DNA from 3 places in the Streptomyces sp. NPDC043996 genome. Region 1 is predicted to be linked to each of the others. Evidence: riboswitches for the same ligand, from Rfam matches in the RefSeq annotation. Region 1 holds a riboswitch; each other region holds the start of a gene.
The links. A riboswitch is a leader RNA that binds a small molecule or an ion and turns the genes downstream of it on or off. The one in region 1 is predicted to bind cyclic di-AMP.
Positions count from the first base shown of each region.

Region 2: another riboswitch for cyclic di-AMP. It lies ahead of AC07A4_RS25255 (M23 family metallopeptidase); the one in region 1 lies ahead of tolA (cell envelope integrity protein TolA).
Region 3: another riboswitch for cyclic di-AMP. It lies ahead of AC07A4_RS03285 (C40 family peptidase); the one in region 1 lies ahead of tolA (cell envelope integrity protein TolA).

Region 1 is NZ_JBWKEY010000005.1:62,738-70,099, forward strand. It holds gene AC07A4_RS14505 (DNA gyrase/topoisomerase IV subunit A) at 1-635, opposite strand, end outside; gene AC07A4_RS14510 (M16 family metallopeptidase) at 973-2,415, shown strand; gene AC07A4_RS14515 (M16 family metallopeptidase) at 2,469-3,836, shown strand; cyclic di-AMP (ydaO/yuaA leader) riboswitch at 4,135-4,296, shown strand; gene tolA (cell envelope integrity protein TolA) at 4,310-5,155, shown strand; gene AC07A4_RS14525 (GntR family transcriptional regulator) at 5,425-6,099, shown strand; gene AC07A4_RS14530 (HPr family phosphocarrier protein) at 6,386-6,667, opposite strand; gene AC07A4_RS14535 (bifunctional acetate--CoA ligase family protein/GNAT family N-acetyltransferase) at 6,858-7,362, shown strand, end outside.
Region 2 is NZ_JBWKEY010000010.1:19,024-26,385, forward strand. It holds gene trmB (tRNA (guanosine(46)-N7)-methyltransferase TrmB) at 1-217, shown strand, start outside; gene AC07A4_RS25245 (PrsW family intramembrane metalloprotease) at 260-1,591, shown strand; gene AC07A4_RS25250 (aldo/keto reductase) at 1,594-2,538, opposite strand; gene AC07A4_RS25255 (M23 family metallopeptidase) at 2,680-3,801, opposite strand; cyclic di-AMP (ydaO/yuaA leader) riboswitch at 3,813-3,974, opposite strand; gene AC07A4_RS25260 (PP2C family protein-serine/threonine phosphatase) at 4,206-5,345, opposite strand; gene AC07A4_RS25265 (MFS transporter) at 5,536-6,792, opposite strand; gene AC07A4_RS25270 (PLP-dependent cysteine synthase family protein) at 6,789-7,362, opposite strand, start outside.
Region 3 is NZ_JBWKEY010000001.1:728,630-735,991, forward strand. It holds gene AC07A4_RS03275 (M23 family metallopeptidase) at 1-738, shown strand, start outside; gene pcrA (DNA helicase PcrA) at 824-3,283, opposite strand; cyclic di-AMP (ydaO/yuaA leader) riboswitch at 3,516-3,684, shown strand; gene AC07A4_RS03285 (C40 family peptidase) at 3,693-4,967, shown strand; gene AC07A4_RS03290 (hypothetical protein) at 5,108-5,461, opposite strand; gene AC07A4_RS03295 (C40 family peptidase) at 5,800-6,873, shown strand; gene AC07A4_RS03300 (LuxR C-terminal-related transcriptional regulator) at 6,912-7,362, opposite strand, start outside.

The sequences.
Region 1 (7,362 bases):
TGCTTGATCAGGTGGCGGGCGGCGGCGATGACCTCGCCCAGGTTGTGCGGCGGCATGTTCGTCGCCATGCCGACGGCGATGCCGGACGAGCCGTTCACCAGCAGGTTCGGATAGGCCGCGGGGAGGGCGACCGGCTCCATCTCCTGGCCGTCGTAGTTCGGCGTGAAGTCGACCGTGTCCTCGTCGATCGACTCCGTCATCAGGGAGGTGGCGTCGGCCATGCGGCATTCCGTGTACCGCATCGCGGCGGGCGGGTCGTCGTTGCCCAGGGAGCCGAAGTTGCCGTGGCCGTCGACCATGGGCAGGCGCATGGAGAAGGGCTGTGCCATGCGGACGAGGGCGTCATAGATCGACGCGTCGCCGTGCGGGTGCAGCTTGCCCATGACCTCGCCGACGACGCGGGCGCACTTCACATAGCCGCGCTCGGGGCGCAGGCCCATCTCGTTCATCTGGTAGACGATGCGGCGCTGGACCGGCTTCATGCCGTCCCTGGCGTCGGGCAGGGCGCGGGAGTAGATGACCGAGTAGGCGTACTCGAGGAAGGAGCCCTGCATCTCGTCGACGACGTCGATGTCGAGGATCTTCTCCTCGAACGCGTCGTCGGGCGGCGGGGTCTTCGTGCTGCGGCGGGCCATCGCTGCTGCGGCTCCTTCACCAACAAGTGCGGGATCTGACGCCGACCATTGTGGACCGTCCCACTGACAACGCCGACCACGACCCGGGCGTGGCCGCGCCACGACCAGGCGGTCGGCGGTGCCCGAGGCGGTCCGGACGCCCCGACGAGCCGCCCTCGCGAGGCAGCCGACGGGACGCTCCCGGCGAGCCCTCCCACGGGTCCGCCGTGCGGGGGCGCGAGGGGCGCGGCCCGCGCTCCCGCCCCCGTGCCCCGCCTCGCCGCGATCACGCCCACGGCGAACACCGACTACGCCGAGGGCGGAGCGGGAACTTCGCCAGGTGTCTGCAGCCTTGCATATGGTGGCAGGACCGACAGCACTTATCGAGGATTCCGCGATCGAAGGGACGTACATGCCCATGGGTCACACGGCCACAGCCGAGGCAGGCTCCGGCGGCCTGACAGCGACCGAGCACCGGCTGGCCAACGGCCTGCGAGTGGTGCTCTCCGAGGACCACCTGACCCCGGTCGCCGCGGTGTGCCTCTGGTACGACGTCGGCTCGCGCCACGAGGTCAAGGGCCGTACGGGCCTGGCTCACCTCTTCGAGCACCTGATGTTCCAGGGCTCGAAGCAGGTGCACGGCAACGGCCACTTCGAGCTGGTGCAGGGCGCGGGCGGCTCGCTGAACGGCACGACGAGCTTCGAGCGCACCAACTACTTCGAGACGATGCCCGCCCACCAGCTGGAGCTCGCCCTCTGGCTGGAGGCGGACCGCATGGGCTCCCTCCTGACGGCCCTCGACGAGGAGTCCATGGAGAACCAGCGCGACGTGGTGAAGAACGAACGCCGCCAGCGCTACGACAACGTCCCCTACGGCACGGCTTTCGAGAAGCTCACCGCCCTGTCGTATCCGGAGGGCCACCCCTACCACCACACCCCGATCGGCTCGATGGCCGACCTGGACGCGGCGACCCTCGACGACGCCCGGAATTTCTTCCGTACGTACTACGCGCCCAACAACGCGGTCCTCTCCGTCGTCGGCGACATCGATCCGGAGCAGACGCTCGCCTGGGTCGAGAAGTACTTCGGCTCCATCCCCTCGCACGACGGCAAGCAGCCGCCGCGTGACGGTTCGCTGCCCGAGCGCATCGGCCAGGAGCTGCGCGAGGTCGTCGAGGAGGACGTGCCGGCCCGCGCCCTGATGGCCGCCTACCGCCTCCCGGAGGACGGCACGCGCGCGTCCGACGCGGCCGACCTGGCCCTGACGGTGCTCGGCAGCGGCGAGTCCTCGCGGCTCTACAACCGCCTGGTGCGCCGTGACCGCACCGCCGTGACCGCGGGCTTCGGCCTGCTGCGGCTCGCCGGGGCGCCCTCGCTCGGCTGGCTGGACGTGAAGACCTCCGGCGACGTCGAGGTCCCCGTCATCGAGGCCGCCGTCGACGAGGAGCTCGCCCGGTTCGCCGAGGAGGGCCCCACCCCGGAGGAAATGGAACGCGCCCAGGCCCAGTTGGAGCGTGAATGGCTCGACCGCCTCGGCACGGTCGCGGGCCGTGCCGACGAACTGTGCCGCTTCGCCGTGCTCTTCGGTGACCCGCAGCTCGCCCTCACCGCCGTCCAGCGCGTCCTGGAGGTCACGGCGGAGGAGGTGCGGGAGGTGGCGAAGGCCCGTCTGCGCCCGGACAACCGCGCGGTGCTCGTGTACGAGCCCGTGGCCCCCGCGGAGGACGCCACGGACGCCACCGACGCCACTGAGCAGGACGCAGAGCAGAACACCGAGCAGGCAGGGGAGGCGGCGAAGTGACTGAGGCTGAGACGACTGAGACTGAGACAACTGAGACTGAGACGTCCGTGACGATGGATCTCCACCCGCAGCCCCAGGCGGGCACCGCCAAGCCCTGGGCCTTCCCCGCCCCCGAGCGCGGCACCCTGGCCAACGGCCTCACGCTGTTGCGCTGCCACCGCCCCGGCCAGCAGCTCGTCGCCGTCGAGGTCCACCTCGACGCGCCGCTGGACGCCGAGCCCCAGGGTCTGGACGGCGTGGCCACGATCATGGCGCGCGCGTTCTCCGAGGGCACCGACAAGCACTCCGCCGAGGAGTTCGCCGCCGAGCTCGACCGCTGCGGCGCCACGCTCGACGCGCACGCCGACCACCCCGGTGTCCGGCTCTCGCTCGAAGTGCCCGTCTCCCGGCTGCCGAAGGCGCTCGGCCTGCTCGCCGACGCCCTGCGCGCGCCCGCCTTCGAGGACAGCGAGATCGAGCGCCTCGTCCGCAACCGTCTGGACGAGATCCCGCACGAGACCGCCAACCCCGCGCGCCGCGCCGCCAAGGAGCTCGCCAAGCAGCTCTTCCCGGCCGACGCGCGCATGTCGCGCCCGCGCCAGGGCACCGAGGAGACGGTCACGGCGATCGACTCCGCGGCCGTGCGCGCCTTCTACGAGAAGCACGTGCGCCCCGCCACGGCCACCGCCGTGGTCGTCGGCGACCTCACCGGCACGGACCTGGACGCCATCCTCGCCGACACCATCGGCGCCTGGACGGGCGGCAGCGCCGAACCGCGCCCGATGCCGCCGGTGACGGCCGACGACACCGGCCGCGTCGTCATCGTGGACCGCCCCGGCGCCGTCCAGACGCAGTTGCTCATCGGCCGCGTCGGCCCCGACCGGCACGACCGCGTGTGGGCGGCCCAGGTCCTCGGCACCTACTGCCTGGGCGGCACCCTCACCTCCCGCCTGGACCGCGTCCTGCGCGAGGAGAAGGGCTACACGTACGGCGTGCGCGCGTTCGGCCAGGTGCTGCGCTCCGACCGGGGCGGCACGGGCGTCGCGATGCTCGCCATCAGCGGCTCCGTGGACACGCCGAACACGGGCCCGGCCCTGGACGACCTGTGGACGGTCCTGCGCACCCTCGCCGCCGAGGGCCTCACGGACGCCGAGCGCGACGTCGCCGTGCAGAACCTGGTGGGCGTCGCCCCGCTGAAGTACGAGACGGCCGCCGCCGTGGCGTCGACGCTCGCCGACCAGGTCGAGCAGCAGCTGCCGGACGACTTCCAGGCGCACCTGTACCGGCAGTTGGCCGACACGGGCACCATGGAGGCCACCGCGGCCGTCGTGAGCGCCTTCCCGAGCGACCGGCTGGTGACGGTCCTCGTGGGCGACGCCGCGCAGATCGCGGAGCCGGTGAAGGCACTCGGCATCGGCGAGGTGACCGTAGTCACCGGCTGACGCCAAGGCCGGACCGACCCAACGCGCCAGGGACAAACCGCCCCAACGCGCCACGGATAAACCGGCACCAACACGCCACGGACAAACCGGCACCAACATCGCCTGACTCATGGGACCCCGGAGGCTAGAGATGCCCCCGGGGTCCCGTCATGCCGCCATATGTCCGAATTGACATGGAGGTTGGGCGTCTGCCGTGTGGCGTGCGCTACAAAAGCCGGGATCCGTTTGTCGATTGAAAGATGAGGCGTTTAGCGTCAGTGCGGCTGTCCGTAAGGCAGTACGCCGCGTCCGCGGCACCGGACAGTCATCGCCGAGTCCCCGTACGGCGCGAGCCAGGGGAGCCGGGGACCCACACGTCCCCTGGGGTGAATCGGACCCCTTGCCGCGAGGCGAGGAGCCCGTAGGAGACCTTCCTGCTCCGAACCCGTCAGCTAACCCGGTAGGCGAGAAGGAAGGAAAGGACCAGCCGCTTCATGGCGCTCATCCGCCCGACCGGCAAGCACCGTCGCCCGAGCCGCATCACCCGCACCACCGCGAGCGCCGCGGGCGTCGCCGCCCTCACCACCACCGGCGTCATCTCGGGCCTGGCCGCTCCCGCGCTCGCCGCGGACAGCTCCGCCGACCATGGCAGCACTGGTCTCACCCAGGCCATCGCCATCAACGACACGCTGGCCGACGAGATCGACGCGCAGGCCAACGCCCAGAAGCAGGCCGCCAACGACGCCGCCGCGCAGCAGAAGGCCGAGGAGGCCGCGCGCCACAAGGCCGCCGAGCAGAAGCGCAAGGCCGAGGCCGAGGCGAAGGCGAAGGCCGAGGCGAAGGCCAAGAAGGAGGCCGAGGCCAAGGCGGCGAAGGAGGCCAAGGAGCGGGCCCGCGAGCGCGCCGCCCGCGACGCCGAGCGCAAGCGCCTGAACGCCTACGTGGCCCCGGTCAACGGCTCGTATGTCTCCACCTCCTACGGCGCGGGCGGCGGCATGTGGTCCTCCGGCAGCCACACCGGCATCGACTTCCACGCCGGGTCCGGCACCTCGGTGCAGGCCGTCGGCGCGGGCACCGTCGTCGAGGCGGGCTGGGGCGGCGCCTACGGCAACAACATCGTGATCAAGATGAACGACGGCACGTACACCCAGTACGGCCACCTGTCGTCCATCAGCGTCACCGTCGGCCAGGCCGTCACCCCCGGCCAGCAGATCGGCCTCTCGGGCTCCACCGGCAACTCCTCGGGCCCGCACCTGCACTTCGAGGCCCGCACCGGCGCCGACTACGGCTCGGACATCGACCCGGTGGCGTACCTGCGCTCCCACGGCGTCAGCGTCTGACCCGCCGTCACCCACGCTTCCGAAAGCCCCGGCTCCCCGAGCCGGGGCTTTCCGCGTGCGTACGCCGCGCACGCGCTCCGCGCGCACGCGTCCTGGGCGCACACCCTTGGCCAAAAGATATCCATGGATTACCGCGCACCATCGGAAAATGTGGCTGCCTGCAATAGAGTCCGTCGTGGCAGAGTCCATAGGTTCGTGGCGCAAGCGTCATTCAGTGCGTCGTGCGACGCGTTTCACGGGCATTAAGGGCAGTAAAGCGGAGGTCCGTCATGCGCATTCCCGCGCACTCGGTGTGCACGGCCATCCGGGACGACATCGTCGCCGGTGTCTACGAACGCGGCACGCGGCTGACCGAGGAACTGCTCGCCCGCCGCTACGGCGTCTCCCGCGTCCCCGTGCGCGAGGCCCTGCGCACCCTGGAGGCCGAGGGCTTCGTTGTCACCCGCAGGCACGCGGGCGCGTGCGTCGCCGAGCCCACCGAACAGGACGCCGCCGACCTCCTGGAGGTCCGCACGCTCCTGGAGCCCCTGGCCGCCGCCCGCGCGGCACAGCGCCGCACCGAGGCCCATCTGAAGGTGCTGCGCGGCCTCGTCAGGCTCGGCCAGGAGCGGGCCCGCCGGGGCGGCGGCGAGGACCTGCGCTCGCTGGACGGCTGGTTCCACGAGACGCTCGCCCAGGCGTCCGCGAGCCCCAGCCTGATCGCCCTGCTCACCCAGCTGCGCCACAAGATCGCGTGGATGTACGTCGCGGAGGCCCCGGCCGCGCCCGCGGAGGTCTGGGCCGGGCACGCCGCCGTCGTCGACGCGGTCACCCGCAAGGACGCCGACCGCGCCCGCGCGCTGACCGTCCTGTGCGCCGAGCGCACGGCGTCCGCGCACCGGCCGCGCGCCGGTCGTGTGAGGGGTCCGCAACATGCCGTAAACACGGTGGGCGCGCGGAATTAACGGCGAGCCCGTAGACAAAGAGCGGGAATTCCGTACCGGATTTCCCGCCCGGCGCCACTTTCTTTCTTTCCCGGCGGCACGGGCACGTTGACAGCGGCATGGTCGCGCTTCGTTCAAGCGGCATGCCCGCACGTCGTTCAATTCGCGCCGAACACCCCGGCAGCCCCGGCGCACCCCGAAAGCGGCACACCCCGAAAGCGGCACGCCCCCGAAAACACGACGGAGCCGCGCGAACCCTTGGGTTCGCGCGGCTCCGTACCGCGATGTCCGACGGTGTCAGACGGTGTCAGACGGTCTCGGGGAGCTCCTCAAGCCCTTCCGCGACCAGCTTCGCGAGACGGTCCAGGGCGGCGTCCGCACCCTCGGCGTCCGAAGCGAGCACGATCTCCTCGCCGCCCTGCGCGCCCAGGCCGAGCACCGCGAGCATCGAGGCCGCGTTGACGGGGTTGCCGCCGGCCTTGGCGATCGTCACGGGCACGCCCGAGGCCGTGGTCGCACGGACGAAGATGGAGGCGGGCCGGGCGTGGAGGCCCTCGGCCCAGCCGACGTTGACGCGGCGCTCAGCCATGTGTTGCTGCCCTTCCAGGTGTCTCACACTTGTCTAGACCAGTGTCTCATGCCGACCCGGGTGCTCCGGCCGGACCGGCGCCGCGGCTGCCCGCGGCCCCTCGTCCCGCGCCGTGCCGCCACCCGACCGCCGTGCGACGCCTCCTACACTGCCCCGGCCCGCGCGGCCGCGCGACCCGTACCCTGGCCCCATGCACACCCCGGCGGACGGCCACGCGTACCCCTCGCACTGGGAAGCCGACGTGGTGCTGCGCGACGGCGGTACCGCCCGCATCCGGCCCATCACCGCCGCCGACGCGGACCGTCTGGTCAGCTTCTTCGAGCAGGTCTCCGACGAGTCGAAGTACTACCGCTTCTTCGCGCCCTACCCGCGCCTGTCCGCCAAGGACGTGCACCGCTTCACCCACCACGACTACGTGGACCGCGTCGGGCTCGCCGCCACCGTCGGCGGCGAGTTCATCGCCACCGTCCGCTACGACCGCGTCGACGCCGACGGCCGGGCCGCCTCGTCCCCGGCCGACCAGGCCGAGGTCGCCTTCCTCGTCCAGGACGCCCACCAGGGCCGGGGCGTCGCCTCCGCGCTGCTCGAACACCTCGCCGCCGTCGCCCGGGAGCGTGGCGTGCGCCGCTTCACCGCCGAGGTGCTGCCCGCCAACACCAAGATGGTCAAGGTCTTCACGGACGCCGGGTACCGCC
Region 2 (7,362 bases), on a different contig from region 1:
GCTGCTGCACTGCGCCACGGACTGGGAGCCGTACGCCGAGCACATGCTCGAGGTGCTCACCGCGCACCCCGACTTCGAGAACAGCCAGCCGGACGGCGGATACGCGCCGCGTCCGGAGTTCCGGCCGCTCACCCGCTTCGAGGGCCAGGGCCTGCGCAAGGGGCACGTCGTGAACGACCTCCTCTTCCACCGCGCCGCCACGCTCGGCGGGGCCTGAGGCACCGTCGCGGCCCGCCCCCACCCTCGTTAGGGTCAAACCGTGGCCACCCGTCCCGCACGCCCGAGCCACCCGACGCCGCCCGGCGGGCCCGCCGGGTGCGCAGGGGCACCCGGGCCCCGGCGGCCGCCCCTGTGGCAGCGCGGGGCCATCCGGGCGACCGGCCTGGTCACGCTGCTCGCGCTGTCCGGACTCGTGATCCTCGCGCTGGTCCGCGAGCAGACGGGCACCGAGGGCTTCCTGGTCGGCCTCGGCCTCGCCACGCTTCCGGTGCCGCTGCTCGTCGCCGCGTTCCGCTGGCTGGACCGGGTGGCGCCAGGGCCCTGGCGGAACCTGCTGTTCGCCTTCTCCTGGGGGGCCTGCGCGGCCGCGCTCATCGCGATCGTGGCGAACAGCTTCGCGACCCGCTGGATAGCGACCGCGACCGCCGACCCGACCAGCGCGGACACCCTCGGCGCGACCGTCATAGCGCCGGTCGTCGAGGAGACCGCGAAGGCGGCGGCCGTGCTCCTGGTGTTCCTGTTCCGCAGGGGCGACTTCACCGGGGTCGTCGACGGGTTCGTGATAGCGGGCGTCACCGCCACCGGCTTCGCCTTCACCGAGAACATCCTCTACCTCGGCAACGCCTTCGGCACCGACCAGCTCAGCGGCGAGAGCGGCCTCGCCTCGGTGACCGCCGCGACCTTCTTCGTGCGCGTGGTCATGTCACCGTTCGCGCATCCGCTGTTCACCGCGCTCACCGGCATCGGCTTCGGCATCGCCGCCACCGCCGCCGAGCACCGCACGGTCCGCAGGGCCCTGCTGCCCTGCGCCGGTCTCGTCCTGGCGATGGGCCTGCACGCCTTCTGGAACGGCTCCGCGGGCTTCGGCGAGTACGGCTTCTTCGTCGTCTACGCCACCTTCATGCTCCCGCTGTTCGGGCTGCTCACCTGGCTCGCCGTCTGGCTGCGCCAGCGCGAGCTCCGCCTGGCGCGCGAGGAGCTGCCCGTGTACGCGGCGGCGGGCTGGTTCGCCGCGCCCGAGCCGTACGCCCTCGGCTCGATGGACGCCCGCACCCTCGCCCGCGACTACGCGGTGTTCCACCTGGGCAAGCCCGCGGGCCGCACCGTCGTGGAGTACGAGACGTACGCGACGGCCCTCGCGCTCCTTCGCCACCGGGCCCGCGGCGGCCGCGGCGGCGCCGACTTCGCCGCCCGCGAGCGGGAGCTCCTGCAGGCGCTGTGGGAGCGCCGCCCCGTGGCCGGGCCCGCCCTCGGCTACGCGGCACGGGCGACGTCAGCGACACCGGGACCGGTGTCGCTGCCGCACGCCGCGTACGGGCCCGCCCTCGCCTACGGCCCGGCGCTGCCCCCGTACAACCCCTACCGCACCTGACGTCAGGCCGCGGCCGCCGTCAGCGCCGCGAGCTCCGCCGCCGTCAGCTCCAGGTCGCCCACCGCGAGGAGCGCGGGCAGCTGCTCCACCGTGCGCGCCGACGCCAGCGGGGCCGCCACGGTCGGCTGGGCGGCGAGCCAGGCGAGGGCGACGGTCGCGACCTCGGCGTCGTGGGCCGCGGCCACCTCGTCGAGGGCGGCCAGGACCCGGGGTCCGCGCTCCGTGTCCAGGTGGGCGCCCGCGTTCGCGGCGCGGGCGCTGTCGACGTCGGCGCCGGGGCGGTACTTGCCGGTGAGGAAGCCGGAGGCGAGCGCGTAGTACGGGATCGCGGCGAGGCCGGAGCGCGAGGCGATCTCCTGCAGGGGGCCCTCGTAGGTGTCGCGCGAGACGAGGTTGTAGTGCGGCTGGAGCGCCACGTACCGCACCAGGCCCTCGCGGTCGGAGAGGTCGAGGGACTCCTGTAGGCGCTCGGGGCTGATGTTCGAGGCGGCGATCGCGCGGACCTTCCCGGAGCGCACCAGCTCGTCGAGGGCGGTGATGATCTCCTCGACCGGCACGGAGGGGTCGTCGTAGTGCGTGTAGTACAGGTCGATGTAGTCGGTGCCGAGCCGCCGCAGGGACTCCTCGGCCGCGGCCTTGATGGTGTGCGCCGACAGGCCCTTGTAGTCGGGGTGGGCGCCGACCTTGGTGGCGATGACGACGTCGGAGCGGTTGCGGCGGGCGCCGAGCCACTGGCCGAGCACGGCCTCGGACTCGCCGCCCTTGTTGCCGGGTGCCCAGGCCGAGTACACGTCGGCGGTGTCTATGAAGTTGCCGCCCGCGGCGGTGTAGGCGTCCAGGACGGCGAAGGACTGCTCCTGGTCAGCGGTCCAGCCGAAGACGTTGCCGCCGAGGGCGAGGGGGAAGACTTCGAGGTCGGAGGGTCCCAGAGGGCGAAGAGTGGTCATACGGGCACCAACGCCCCTGTGAACGGGGGAATTCCGCCGCGCCGGGGCGGGAGTGACCGACGGCCCTGGCGTCGGGGGGTCGTCGCCAGGGCCGCCGGAGTCAGGAGGGCCCCTCGGGAAGTCGCCTCGGGGGGCGGGGTGTTACGGGGTGAGCCCCTTGGAGCGCAGCCACGCCAGCGGGTCGATGGTGCCGCCGCCGGGCGCCTGGACCTCCAGGTGCAGGTGCACGCCCGTGACGTTGCCGGTGGCGCCCATGCGGCCGATGACCTGGCCGGTGCTGACCTGCTGGCCCACGCTGACGCCGAGCGAGGACTGGTGGCAGTACCAGATCTCGGTGCCGTCCTTCAGCTCAAGGACGGTGCGGTAGCCGTACGAGGGCACCCACCCCGCTTCCTTGATGGTGCCGGTGCCCACGGCCTTGAGCGGCGCGCCCGCGGAGCCCGCGAAGTCGAGGCCGGTGTGCCGGCCGGAGGACCACATGGAGCCGGAGTCGCCGAAGTGCGAGGTGAGGGTGTACGAGGAGACGGGGAGCGTGAAGCTCTTGGCGAGCTTGGCGAGGCGCTCGGCCTCGCGCTTCTTGCGGGCCGCCGCCTCCTTCTCGCGCTTCTCCTCGGCGGCCTTGGCCTTGGCGGCCGCCCGCGCCTTGCCCTGCTGGGCCTCGGCCCGCTCGGTGGCGGCCTTCAGGGCGGCGTCCTGCGCCTCCTGGCGCTGCGTGTCGTCGGCCTGGTGCCGCTGGTTCTCGGCCTGCTGGAGGATGCGGGCGCGCAGGGCCTGGCCGGCGTCGGTGGTGCCCTGCCTGGCGTCGGCGGTGGTGACGCCCGCGGAGCTCAGGGGCGCGGCGTCGGCGGGCGTCGCGGCGGCTTCGGGCTCGTCGTCCGCGGTCAGGGAACCGATGCCGGGCAGCGACACGTCCGGCATGGAGAGGGAGACGGGCGGCTTGCCGCCCTGCGCGCTGGCCATGCCGCCCGCGCCGACGGCGGCGATGACGCCTACGCCGAGGACGGTGGAGCTGCGGGCGAGGCCGCCGCCGCCCTTCTTGTGGATCCGGTGCTTGCCGCGCACGGGGCGGACGGTCTCCGCCGTGGGGTTCCACTCGCCCCAGGTCTCCTGGGAGTCCTGGGTGGCATACCCGGCGTAGACGGCGTACTCCGTGGGGTCGTCGCCTCCCGCGGTGCCGACGGCGGACTCACCGGCGGGGCCGGTGGATCCGGCAGGTCCTGTGGGTATGAACAGCGCTTCTGGGGCAGGCCGGTTGGACGCCACTGGGGCGCGCTCCTTTCCTTCCTTCTCGCCTACCGGGTTAGCTGACGGGTTCGGAGCAGGAAGGTCTCCTACGACCGCTCCTCACGTACGAGACCGCGTACGCGAAAGACGGCCGATTCACCCCAATTTTGGTGGTTCCCCGGCTCCCTCGCGGGATTAGGCACATGCGCACGGAGCCGTCGTGAGTGACGGCTGGGACGACCGCGCTGCGTTATCGAACGTTAATAGACAGCCGGTCGGTATTCCAAGCTGTTCCCGCTGATCGTTAACGCTTACGCGATAAACACAACGGGACAAGAGCGAGCGGAACAGGGCGAGTTGAGCGGTCGCCATGACACAGCGCAGCGAGGCGGATCTTGACATCTCGCTGACAAGTGGTCAGCCGGGCTGCGGAGGGGCGCCATTCAGTCACGCGGTGTGAGGGGACGGCGTACGGCGAGGAGCGCCATGTCGTCGCTCGCGCCGCCCCCGGTGTGCTCGACGACCTCCGCCACCAGGGTGGAAAGGAGCGCGTCGGGAGCGTCCGCGCCGGAGAAGATCCGGCCGCCGAGCCGGGCCGCGGGGTCGTAGAACACCCCGTCGGCGTCCCGGGACTCGCTCAGCCCGTCGGTGTAGAGCAGCAGCGTCGACCCGGGCGGGAAGTCGGTCTCGTCCGCGCGGTCGGGCCAGGTGCCGAGCTCGCCCATGCCGAGCGGCAGCGCGGGCTCGGCGGGCGAGAGCACGCAAAGACGGCCGTCGGCCCGCAGCACGAGCGGCTCGGGGTGGCCCCGGTTGACGAGCCGGACGATGCCCTCGCCACGGGGGATCTCCGCGAGGACGGCGGTGGTGAACCCCTCGAACGCGTCGAGCCCGTCGCGCCGCGTGCCCTCGCGCGCCAGGGCACGCTCCAGGCGCTGCGCCACCGCCTCCAGGGTGGTCTCCTGCTCGGCGGCCTCGCGGAAGGCGCCGATGACCACCGCGACGGCGGCCACCGCGCCCATGCCCTTGCCCCGCACGTCACCGACGACGAGCCGCACCCCGTGCGGGGTGTCCTGCACCGCGTACAGGTCGCCGCCGATGAACGCGTCGGCCTGCGCGGCCTCGTAGCGGGCGGCCACGTCGAGCCCGCCGATGCGCGGGTCCGGCAGCGGAAGCACCGCCCGCTGGGCGGCCACGGCGATGGAGCGCGCCGAGGCGAGGCGGGCGTCGCCCCGGCGCACCACGCGGTTGATGACGACGGCGAGGGCGCCCACGGTCAGCATGGTGACGAACGAGGTGACGACCTCCACGTCCACGCCCGCGTGGGTCTTGAGGCGCAGCGCGAGCACGGCGGCACAGGACACGGCGGCCGTCGCCACGGTGGTGGACAGGGAGAAGAACGGGGCCGCGATCAGGGGCGCGGCCGCGAACAGCGGGGACGCGGTGAACTCGGGCGGCGTGAGCGCGTCGAAGACGACCCCGGCCACGATGAGGAGCGGAGGCAGGGCCCGGGTGAGCGCCCGCTCCCGGGGCAGGGCCCGGTCGGGCTCCCGCTCCCGGGGCAGGCTCCGCCCCTCACCGCCCATGGCGCGCCCCCGGCCCGCAGGCCCAGGGCTGGAGCCCCCCGCCACGGAAAGCAACCACCGTTCCACTCCCACCGCAGACACGCCGCATCGGCCCAAGGCTTCCCGCCCCGGGGCCCCGGAGCGACCCGGCGTGCTCCGAGTGGGTTACCCGCGGTGAGGTGTGGAGGCAGTCACCACCGGGACGGGGGGCTCACACGGCGTCCCGCAGGGGCGCGGGCGCCCCCGTCGCGAGCCGTCCCGCGCGGGCGAGCGCCCGCAGGGCCAGGGCGCACCCCGCCCCCACGGCGGCGAGCGCCAGCCAGGGCACGGCGGACACCCCTCGGCGTTCGCTCAGGTCGAGCAGCGCGCCCATGCCGAGGTTCCCCACGGTGATGCCGATGCCGCACACGGTGTTGTAGAGCCCGTAGTGGGTGGCCACCCAGCGGTCCCCGGACAGCGAGACGACGGTGTCCATCTCGAAGGGGTAGAGCACGGCGTTGGCCGCGGCGAGCGCCGCCGCGCACAGCAGCAGCGCCGTGACGCCCGCGTACCCGGGCCCGCCGAGCGCGGGCGGCAGGAACGCCGCGCCCATCAGGGCGAGCCCGGCGACCAGGCACTGCTCGCGCGTCCAGGTGCGGCGGCACCAGTCGGTGATCCGCAGCTGCCCGACGAGCGCGACGAGCCCGGACACCACGAACAGCGCGCTGGTCGCCGCCGTCTGCGCAGTGCCCTCGCCGAGCAGCCGCTCCACTTCGAGCGGCAGGGCGAGATAGACCTGGAAGGACAGGACGTACGAGCCGGTCATGGCCAGCGAGAACAGCCAGAAGGGCCGGTTGCCGAACACGATCCGCCACTGCCCGGGGCCTGTGCCCGCCGCGTCCGCCTTGGCCCGCCGCACCGGGAGGCGCGCGATCTGCACCACCGAGAGCAGCGCGAACAGGGCGGCGGCGACCGCGCAGGTGAGCCGGAAGTCCACCCCGGTCAGGGCGAGTCCGACGAGCGGGCCGAGCAGGATGCCGGTCTGGTAGAAGACGTTGAACAGCGCGAACGCCTCGACGCGCCGCTCCGGACCGCCCGCCTCCGCGGCGACGTACGCGCGCACCGCCGGGTTGAACAGCGCCCCCGCGAGCCCCGTCGCCGCCGACGCGGCGATGAGCACCGGCAGCGTCTGCGCGAAGGCGAGGGCCCCGAAGCCCGCCGTGCGCAGGGCGCACCCGGCCACGATCATCGGCTTGTACCCGAGCCGGTCGGCGAGCGCGCCGCCGACCAGGAACATGCCCTGCTGGGAGAGATTGCGCACGCCGAGGACGAGCCCGACGGCCCAGGCGGCGAGGCCGAGCCGCCCGGACAGATGGGCGGCGAGGTACGGCATCAGCATGTAGAAGCCGAGGTTGATGGTGAGCTGGTTGACGAACAGAAGCTGCACCGCGGGGTCGAAGCGCCGCGCCCGGCGCCAGACTCCGGTCACGGGGCCACCGCCCCCTCGCCCACGGGCGCCGCGGGACCGCCCACCGGCGCGGCGCCGAGGACCGGCTCGACGGCGCGCACCGGCGGCCCGGCCCACCGGTGCGCCCGCGCCTGCCGGTTCACCCGCCAGCGGCTCCACCCGGTCACCCCGTCCCCGGGCCCGGGGACCTCGCGCGGCTCGTCGGGGACGGCGCCGGGGGAGCCGATGAGGCCGTGGGCGCGGCAGTACTCGTCGTTGAAGACGGTGTCGAAGTAGCGCTGCGGCCCGTCGGGGAAGACCGCCGCGATCCGCGCCCCGCGCGGCCTGGTGCGGGCCAGCCAGGCGGCGACGAGGGCGACCGCGCCGACGCTCCAGCCGCCGGTGGCGAACTGCCGCTCGGCGAGCCGTCGCGCGCTGCGCACCGCCTCGGCGGGCCCCACCCAGTGGACCTCGTCGAAGGCGTCGTGGTCGACGTTGCGGGGGTGGATGGAGGAGCCGAGTCCGCGCATCAGACGGGGCCCCGCGGCGAGCCCGAAGATGGTCGAGGCGACGCTGTCCACGCCGACGAGTTCGAGGCCGGGCACCGGCCCC
Region 3 (7,362 bases), on a different contig from region 1:
TCCCGTTCGCGCCGCTCCCCCGCGAAGCGCTCCGCGCTGCTCACCGTCGCCGTTCCTTCGGCGTGCGTGATGGGCGTCGCGGGCGTGGCCGCCGCGACGGTGGGCGGCCTCGGCGGAGGCGACGACGACAAGGAGGCGCGGGCCTCCGCGCCGGACTCGGCGTCGGTGCAGCCGTCCGCGGCGAACAGCAAGTTCGACACCCAGCTGGCCAACCTCTCGGCCGACGCGGGGGACTTCGCCGACCGGGCCAGCCGTACGCAGGAACGTATTGACCTCAAGGCCGCGAAGGACGCCGCGCACAAGAAGGCGATCGCGGAGGCGGCCCGCAAGGAGCGGCTGCGCCCGAAGTTCGCGCTGCCGGTCTCGCAGCACGGCCTGAGCGCGTACTACGGCCAGGCGGGCGTCAACTGGATGTCGGCGCACTCCGGGATCGACTTCCCGGTGTCGTACGGCACGCCCGTGATGGCCGCGACCGACGGCGTCGTCTCCACGAAGTGGAACAGCGCCTACGGCAACATGGCGATAGTGACCGCCAAGGACGGCACGGAGACCTGGTACTGCCACCTCTCCACGAACAAGGTGGCCAGCGGTCCCGTGAAGGCGGGCGACGTCATCGCCTACTCCGGGAACTCCGGCAACTCCACCGGTCCGCACCTCCACTTCGAGGTCCGGCCGGGCGGCGGCTCGGCCATCGACCCGCTGCCGTGGCTGCGCAGCCACGGGCTCGACCCGACGTAGTACGCGCCACTACTGCAAACCGGCGCGACGCCCCCGTGACGCGACGCCCTCTACGGGGCCCCGGAGGGCCCCGCGAGCGACGCTGTCAGAGCTTCTCCACCGGCGCGTACCTCAGCAGCAGCCGCTTCGGCTTACCGCCACCGAAGTCCACCGACGCCTCGGCGTTCGCGCCCGTGCCCTTCACTCCGACCACCGTGCCGAGGCCGAACTGGTCGTGCGTCACGCGGTCGCCGACGGCGAGCGACACCACCGGCTTCTCGGACGCCCGGCGCGTGGCGAACCCCTGCGCGCCGCCCGCGCGCGAACGCGACGACGACAGCGAGGACGCCACCCCGGCGGCGGGACCCGACGACGCGGGCGCGCCGACGGAACCCTTCCGCTTCCAGTCCAGATGGGTCTCCGGGATCTCCTCCAGGAAACGCGACGGCGGGTTGTACGACGGCGTGCCCCAGGCGCTGCGCATGGAGGACCGCGTCAGATAGAGCCGCTCACGCGCGCGCGTGATGCCGACGTAGGCGAGGCGCCGCTCCTCCTCCAGCTCCTTGGTCTGGCCGAGGGCGCGCATGTGCGGGAACACGCCGTCCTCCATGCCCGTGAGGAACACGACGGGGAACTCGAGGCCCTTGGCGGTGTGCAGCGTCATGAGCGTGATGACGCCGGAGCCGTCGTCCTCCTCGTCCGGGATCTGGTCCGAGTCGGCGACGAGGGCGACCCGCTCCAGGAAGTCGGAGAGCGAGCCCGTCTCGCCGTCCGGGCGGTCCTGCTCGAACTCCAGGGCCACCGCGGCGAGCTCCTGGAGGTTCTCGATGCGCGTCTCGTCCTGCGGGTCCGTGGAGGACTGCAACTCGGCCAGATAGCCGGTCCGTTCGAGTACCGCCTCCAGGACGACCGCCGGGCCCGCGCCCGACTCCACGACGGTGCGCAGCTCCTCCATGAGCGTGTTGAAGCGCTTGACCGCGTTCGTCGAGCGGGCCGCCATGCCGTACGCCTCGTCGACGCGCCGCAGGGCCTGCGGGAAGGAGATCTTCTCGCGCTGTGCGAGCGCGTCGACCATGGCCTCGGCGCGCTCGCCGATGCCGCGCTTGGGCACGTTCAGGATGCGGCGCAGCGGGACGCCGTCCTCCGGGTTGGCGAGGACCCGCAGATAGGCCAGGACGTCGCGGACTTCCTTGCGCTCGTAGAAGCGGACGCCGCCGACGACCTTGTAGGGCAGGCCGACGCGGATGAAGATCTCTTCGAAGACTCGGGACTGCGCGTTCGTCCGGTAGAAGATCGCGACGTCGCCCGCCTTGGCGTCGCCCGCGTCGGTGAGGCGGTCGATCTCGTCGGCGACGAACTGCGCCTCGTCGTGCTCGGTGTCCGCCACGTACCCGGTGATGCGGGCGCCCGCGCCCGCGTTCGTCCACAGGTTCTTCGGGCGGCGGGACTCGTTGCGCTCGATGACCGCGTTGGCGGCGGTCAGGATCGTCTGGGTGGAGCGGTAGTTCTGCTCCAGGAGGATCGTGGTCGCGTCCGTGTAGTCCTCCTCGAACTGGAGGATGTTGCGGATGGTGGCGCCGCGGAAGGCGTAGATGGACTGGTCGGCGTCGCCGACGACGCACAGCTCGCCGGGCCCGTCGCCGTCGGCGGCGTCCCCGGAGGGGCCGACGAGCTCGCGCACGAGGGCGTACTGCGCGTGGTTCGTATCCTGGTACTCGTCGACCATGACGTGGCGGAAGCGGCGGCGGTAGTGCTCGGCGACGTCCGGGAAGGCGCGCAGGAGGTGGACCGTCGTCATGATCAGGTCGTCGAAGTCGAGGGCGTTGGCCTCGCGAAGCCGCGACTGGTACATCGCGTACGCCTGGGCGAGGGTCTTCTCGAAGCCGTCGGCGGCCCGGCCCGCGAAGTCCTCCTCGTCGATCAGCTCGTTCTTCAGGTTCGAGATCTTGGCGCTGAACGACTTCGGCGGGAACTTCTTCGGGTCGAGGTCGAGGTCGCGGCAGACCAGGGCCATCAGGCGCTTGGAGTCCGCGGCGTCGTAGATCGAGAACGAGGACGTGAAGCCCAGCTTCTTGTACTCGCGGCGCAGGATGCGCACGCACGCGCTGTGGAACGTCGACACCCACATCGCGGCCGCGCGCGGGCCGACGAGCTGCTCGACGCGCTCCTTCATCTCGCCCGCGGCCTTGTTCGTGAACGTGATCGCGAGGATCTGGCCGGGGTGCGCGCCGCGCTCGGCGAGCAGATACGCGATGCGGTGGGTCAGCACGCGGGTCTTGCCGGAGCCCGCGCCCGCGACGATGAGCAGCGGGGAGCCCGCGTGCACGACGGCCGCGCGCTGGTTCTCGTTCAGGCCGTCGAGCAGCGTCGCCGGGTCGATCGCCGGGCGTGGGGCGCCGTCCCGGTAGTACGCGTCCGAGGTCATGGGCGCGTCGAACTTCCCGTCGAACAGATCGTCCGGCATCGGCTCCGGAGCGCTGTCCTCGGGCGGCGGCGGGGGCTGCTCCTCGGTGCCCTGCGAGGGCTTGAGGTCCGCCAGGAAGCTGTCGTCAAAGAGGCTGCTCATCGCCTCCCGAGTCTAGGCGGCCGCACTGACAACCCGCTCCGGGTTCCGGCCATCCACGCTCCGCCCCCGCACCGTCACCCTGCGCGACAGCGCATCAGGGTCACGCCAAGGGCTTCGTAAAGTAACGAAAACGTATCGGGCATATCGAACATCAACCTTCCCCGACGCCACAGGAGTTGGCTAGCGTGCTCGGCGGGCCGCACGTCCCCCACCGGCGATCCCCGCCGGTCACGCGTGGCCTCCGCCGAGTCCGACGCGTCGCCGCGACGCTCGTGGAGCCGGGGACCCACCATGATCCCGGGGTGAATCGGTCCCGTACGCAGTACGGGACGGTAGGGCAGCCTTCCGAACCACCCGCCCGAACCCGACAGCTAACCCGGTAGGCGGTCCACGGAAGGAGTCGCCGACCTTGGCGTCGCACCGCAAGCCGCGCAGCCGACCCGCCCGCATCCGCAACGCCCCCGCCCTCGGCATCACGACGGCCGCCCTGACCTCGGTGGCCGTGCTCTCGCAGAGCGCGAACGCCGCGCCGTCCGCCCCGTCCGAGCCCGGCAAGCCGTCCCTGGAAGAGGTCCAGAAGAAGGTCGACGACCTCTACCACCAGGCGGGAGTGGCCACCCAGAAGTACAACTCGGCCAAGGAGCGCGCCGACAAGCAGCGCAAGAAGGTCGACCGGATCCTCGACGACGTGGCCCAGCGCACGGACCGGCTGAACGAGGCCCGTCAGGAGCTCGGCTCCTTCGCCGCCGCGCAGTACCGCACCGGGGCCGTCTCCGAGACCGCCGCGCTGCTCCTCGCCGACGACCCGAAGGGGTTCTTCGACCAGAACCACCTGGCGGGCCGGCTCACCAGCCGCCAGAAGAAGGCGGTCGACGACTACCAGACGCAGACGGTCGCGGCGGCCAAGCAGCGCGCCAAAGCCACCAAGAGCCTGCGGTCGCTCAGCGACTCGCGCGACGACCTGAAGTCGAGCAAACGGACCGTCCAGACCAAGCTCACCCAGGCGCGCTCGATGCTGTCGAAGCTGACCGCCGAGGAGAAGGCACGGCTCGCCGCGATCGAGAAGCGGAAGGAAGAGGCGGCCCAGCGCAAGGCCGCCGAGCTGGCGCGCGAGCACGCCGAGGCGGAGCGTAAGCGGAAGGCCGAGGAAGCCGAGAAGGCTGAGAAGGCTGAGAAGGCCGAGAAGGCCGCCGAACGGGAGCGCGCGCGGGAGCGCGACCAGGACCGGGACCGGGACCAGGGTTCCGGCGATGGTTCGGGGGCCGGGACGGGGTCAGACACCGGATCCGGAACCGGGTCCGGGTCCGGGTCCGGAGACACCGACAGCGGGTACGCCGCCAAGGCCGAGAAGGTGATCTCCTTCGCCGAGCAGCAGATCGGCAAGCCGTACGTGTGGGGCGCCACCGGGCCCGGCTCGTACGACTGCTCCGGGCTCACCCAGGCCGCGTGGAAGACCGCGGGGATCTCGCTGCCGCGCACCACCTGGGACCAGGTGAAGACCGGCACCAAGGTGTCGACGTCCAGCGCCAAACGCGGCGACCTGGTCTTCTTCTACGACGACATCAGCCACGTCGGGATCTACATCGGCAACGGCAAGATGATCCACGCCCCGAAGCCCGGCGCGAACGTCCGCGTCGAGTCGATCTACTACATGCCGATCCACAGCGTGGTACGACCCGCGTGACCGCCGTCTCCGTAGAGGAGCGATAGCGAACCCGCCCTCTACGTAGAGGGCTGATACGCGTACGTAGAGGGCTGATACGTGTGTGGGCCCGCACCCGGAGGGGGTGCGGGCCCACGCGCGCGTGGCGGGCGGTGTGCGCCCTACGTCCACAGGACGGCGATGAAGATGTTCGCCGTCGTCAGGGCGCCGACCGCGCCGAACACCGCCTTCTCGACCTTCTCCTCGTCCCGCTTCACGTACACGAGCGCGAGGATCACGATCAGCAGCGCCAGCTTGACGCCGATCTTGATGTTGTTGACCTCGTTGTCGTCGGCCTGGTTCAGGCCGACCAGGGCCACGCCGGTGACCAGCATGGTCAGCGCCCCGTGCAGCATCGCGGGGCTGAAGCGGGCCGTGCCCTCGCCCATCGCCTTCATCTGGGTCAGGAAGCCGCCCAGGAGCGAGGCGATGCCGATGATGTGCAGGCCGACGAAGAGATGGATGAGTACGTCCATGGGGCGGAGCCTAACCGGGCCCGTATCAGCTTCCTTCAGGCAGGTGGGGCACAACCGCCACATCGGTCGCGGGCACGGGCGAAGCGGGCGCCTAGCGGCCCGCGAGCCGGTCAGGTCCGGTCGCGAGCGGCCCGCACCCGCCACTTCCGCACAACGTGACACGACCCGGTGACGGCCAGGTTTAGCGTCCTTCACCGGTGACCGGCTCCCCATCGCCGTCCGGACCAGGGGCGGCTAGCTGGACACCACCGCCGAGAGGTCCGGCGGCGTCACGCTCCCCCTGTGCGCGGCGTCGCCGGACACCGGACCCGGCCGCAGTGGAAGGACGTGGAGCCTCCGTGGCGCAGCACCGCAAGCCCCGACAGCGCCCGCTCAGCGGCCATACGGCCCGTACCGCGGCCACCCTCGCCCTCGCCTCGGCCGCCACGGCGACCGCCTTCGAAGGCACCGGGCACGCCGAGCCGCAGCTCACCCCCGGCGAGGTGAAGGCCAAGGTCGACGAGCTCTACCGCGAGGCCGAGGTCGCCACCGAGAAGTACAACGGCGCCAAGGAGAAGGCCGACCGCGCCGAGGAGTCCCTGAAGGACCTGCGCGACGAGGCCGCCCGCAAGACCGAGCGGCTCAACTCCACGCGCCAGGGCCTCGGTTCGCTGGCCACCGCTCAGTACCGCACCGGCGCCGTCGACCCGTCCGTCCAGCTGGCGCTCTCCTCCGACCCCGACGCGTTCCTCGACCGGGCCAGCGTCGCCGACCGCGTCGGCCGCCGCCAGGCCGCCGAGGTCAGCGACGTACAGCGGCAGGTCCGCGAGCTCGACCAGCTCCGCGGCGAGGCCGACGACACCCTGGCGAACCTCAGGTCCCGCCAGGCGGAGCTGCGCACGCACAAGAAGACCGTGACCGGCAAGCTCGGCGAGGCCAAGCGGCTGCTCGCCCGGCTGACCGCCGACGAACGCGCCCGCCTGGCCGCCGCCGAGCGCACCGACGGCTCCGACGGCTCCCAGGAGCAGGCGTCGCGGGGGAACACGCGGGACGCCGCCTCCGGCACCCCCGCCAAGGCCCCCACCGCCCGCGCCGGACAGGCCGTGTCGTACGCCTACAAGGCGCTCGGCAGCCCCTATGTGTGGGGCGCCACGGGCCCGAGCGCCTTCGACTGCTCCGGCCTCACCCAGGCCGCGTACCGCTCCGCGGGGCTCTCGCTCCCGCGCACGACCTATGCCCAGATCGACGCGGGCCGCCGCGTCGGCCGCTCCGAACTCCAGCCGGGCGACCTGGTGTTCTTCTACTCCGGCATCAGCCACGTCGGCCTCTACGTGGGCGGAGGGCAGATGATCCACGCCCCCAACCCCAGCGCCCCCGTCCGCCTCGCCCCCATCGACCAGATGCCGTTCGCGGGGGCCACGCGGGTGGCCTGAGGCGCGCCGTGCCGACCGCCCTCAGCCGTCCCGCGGTGTCACACCAGGCGCCGCGCCGTCGCCCACCGTGTCAGCTCGTGCCGGTTGGACAGCTGGAGCTTCCTCAAGACCGCCGACACATGCGACTCGACCGTCTTCACGGAGATGTAGAGCTGCTTGGCGATCTCCTTGTACGCGTACCCGCGCGCGATGAGGCGCAGCACCTCGCGCTCGCGCTGGGTGAGGCGGTCCAGGTCCTCGTCGACCGGTGCCGCGTCCGTCGACGCGAAGGCGTCCAGGACGAAACCGGCGAGCCGCGGCGAGAACACCGCGTCGCCCTCCTGGACACGGAAGATCGAGTCGACCAGGTCGGTACCGGTGATGGTCTTGGTGACATAGCCGCGGGCACCGCCCCGGATGACACCGATGACGTCCTCGGCGGCGTCCGACACGGAGAGCGCGAGGAATCGCACCGGGCTCTCCAGGTCCGCCATCAACGGCGCGCAGCGG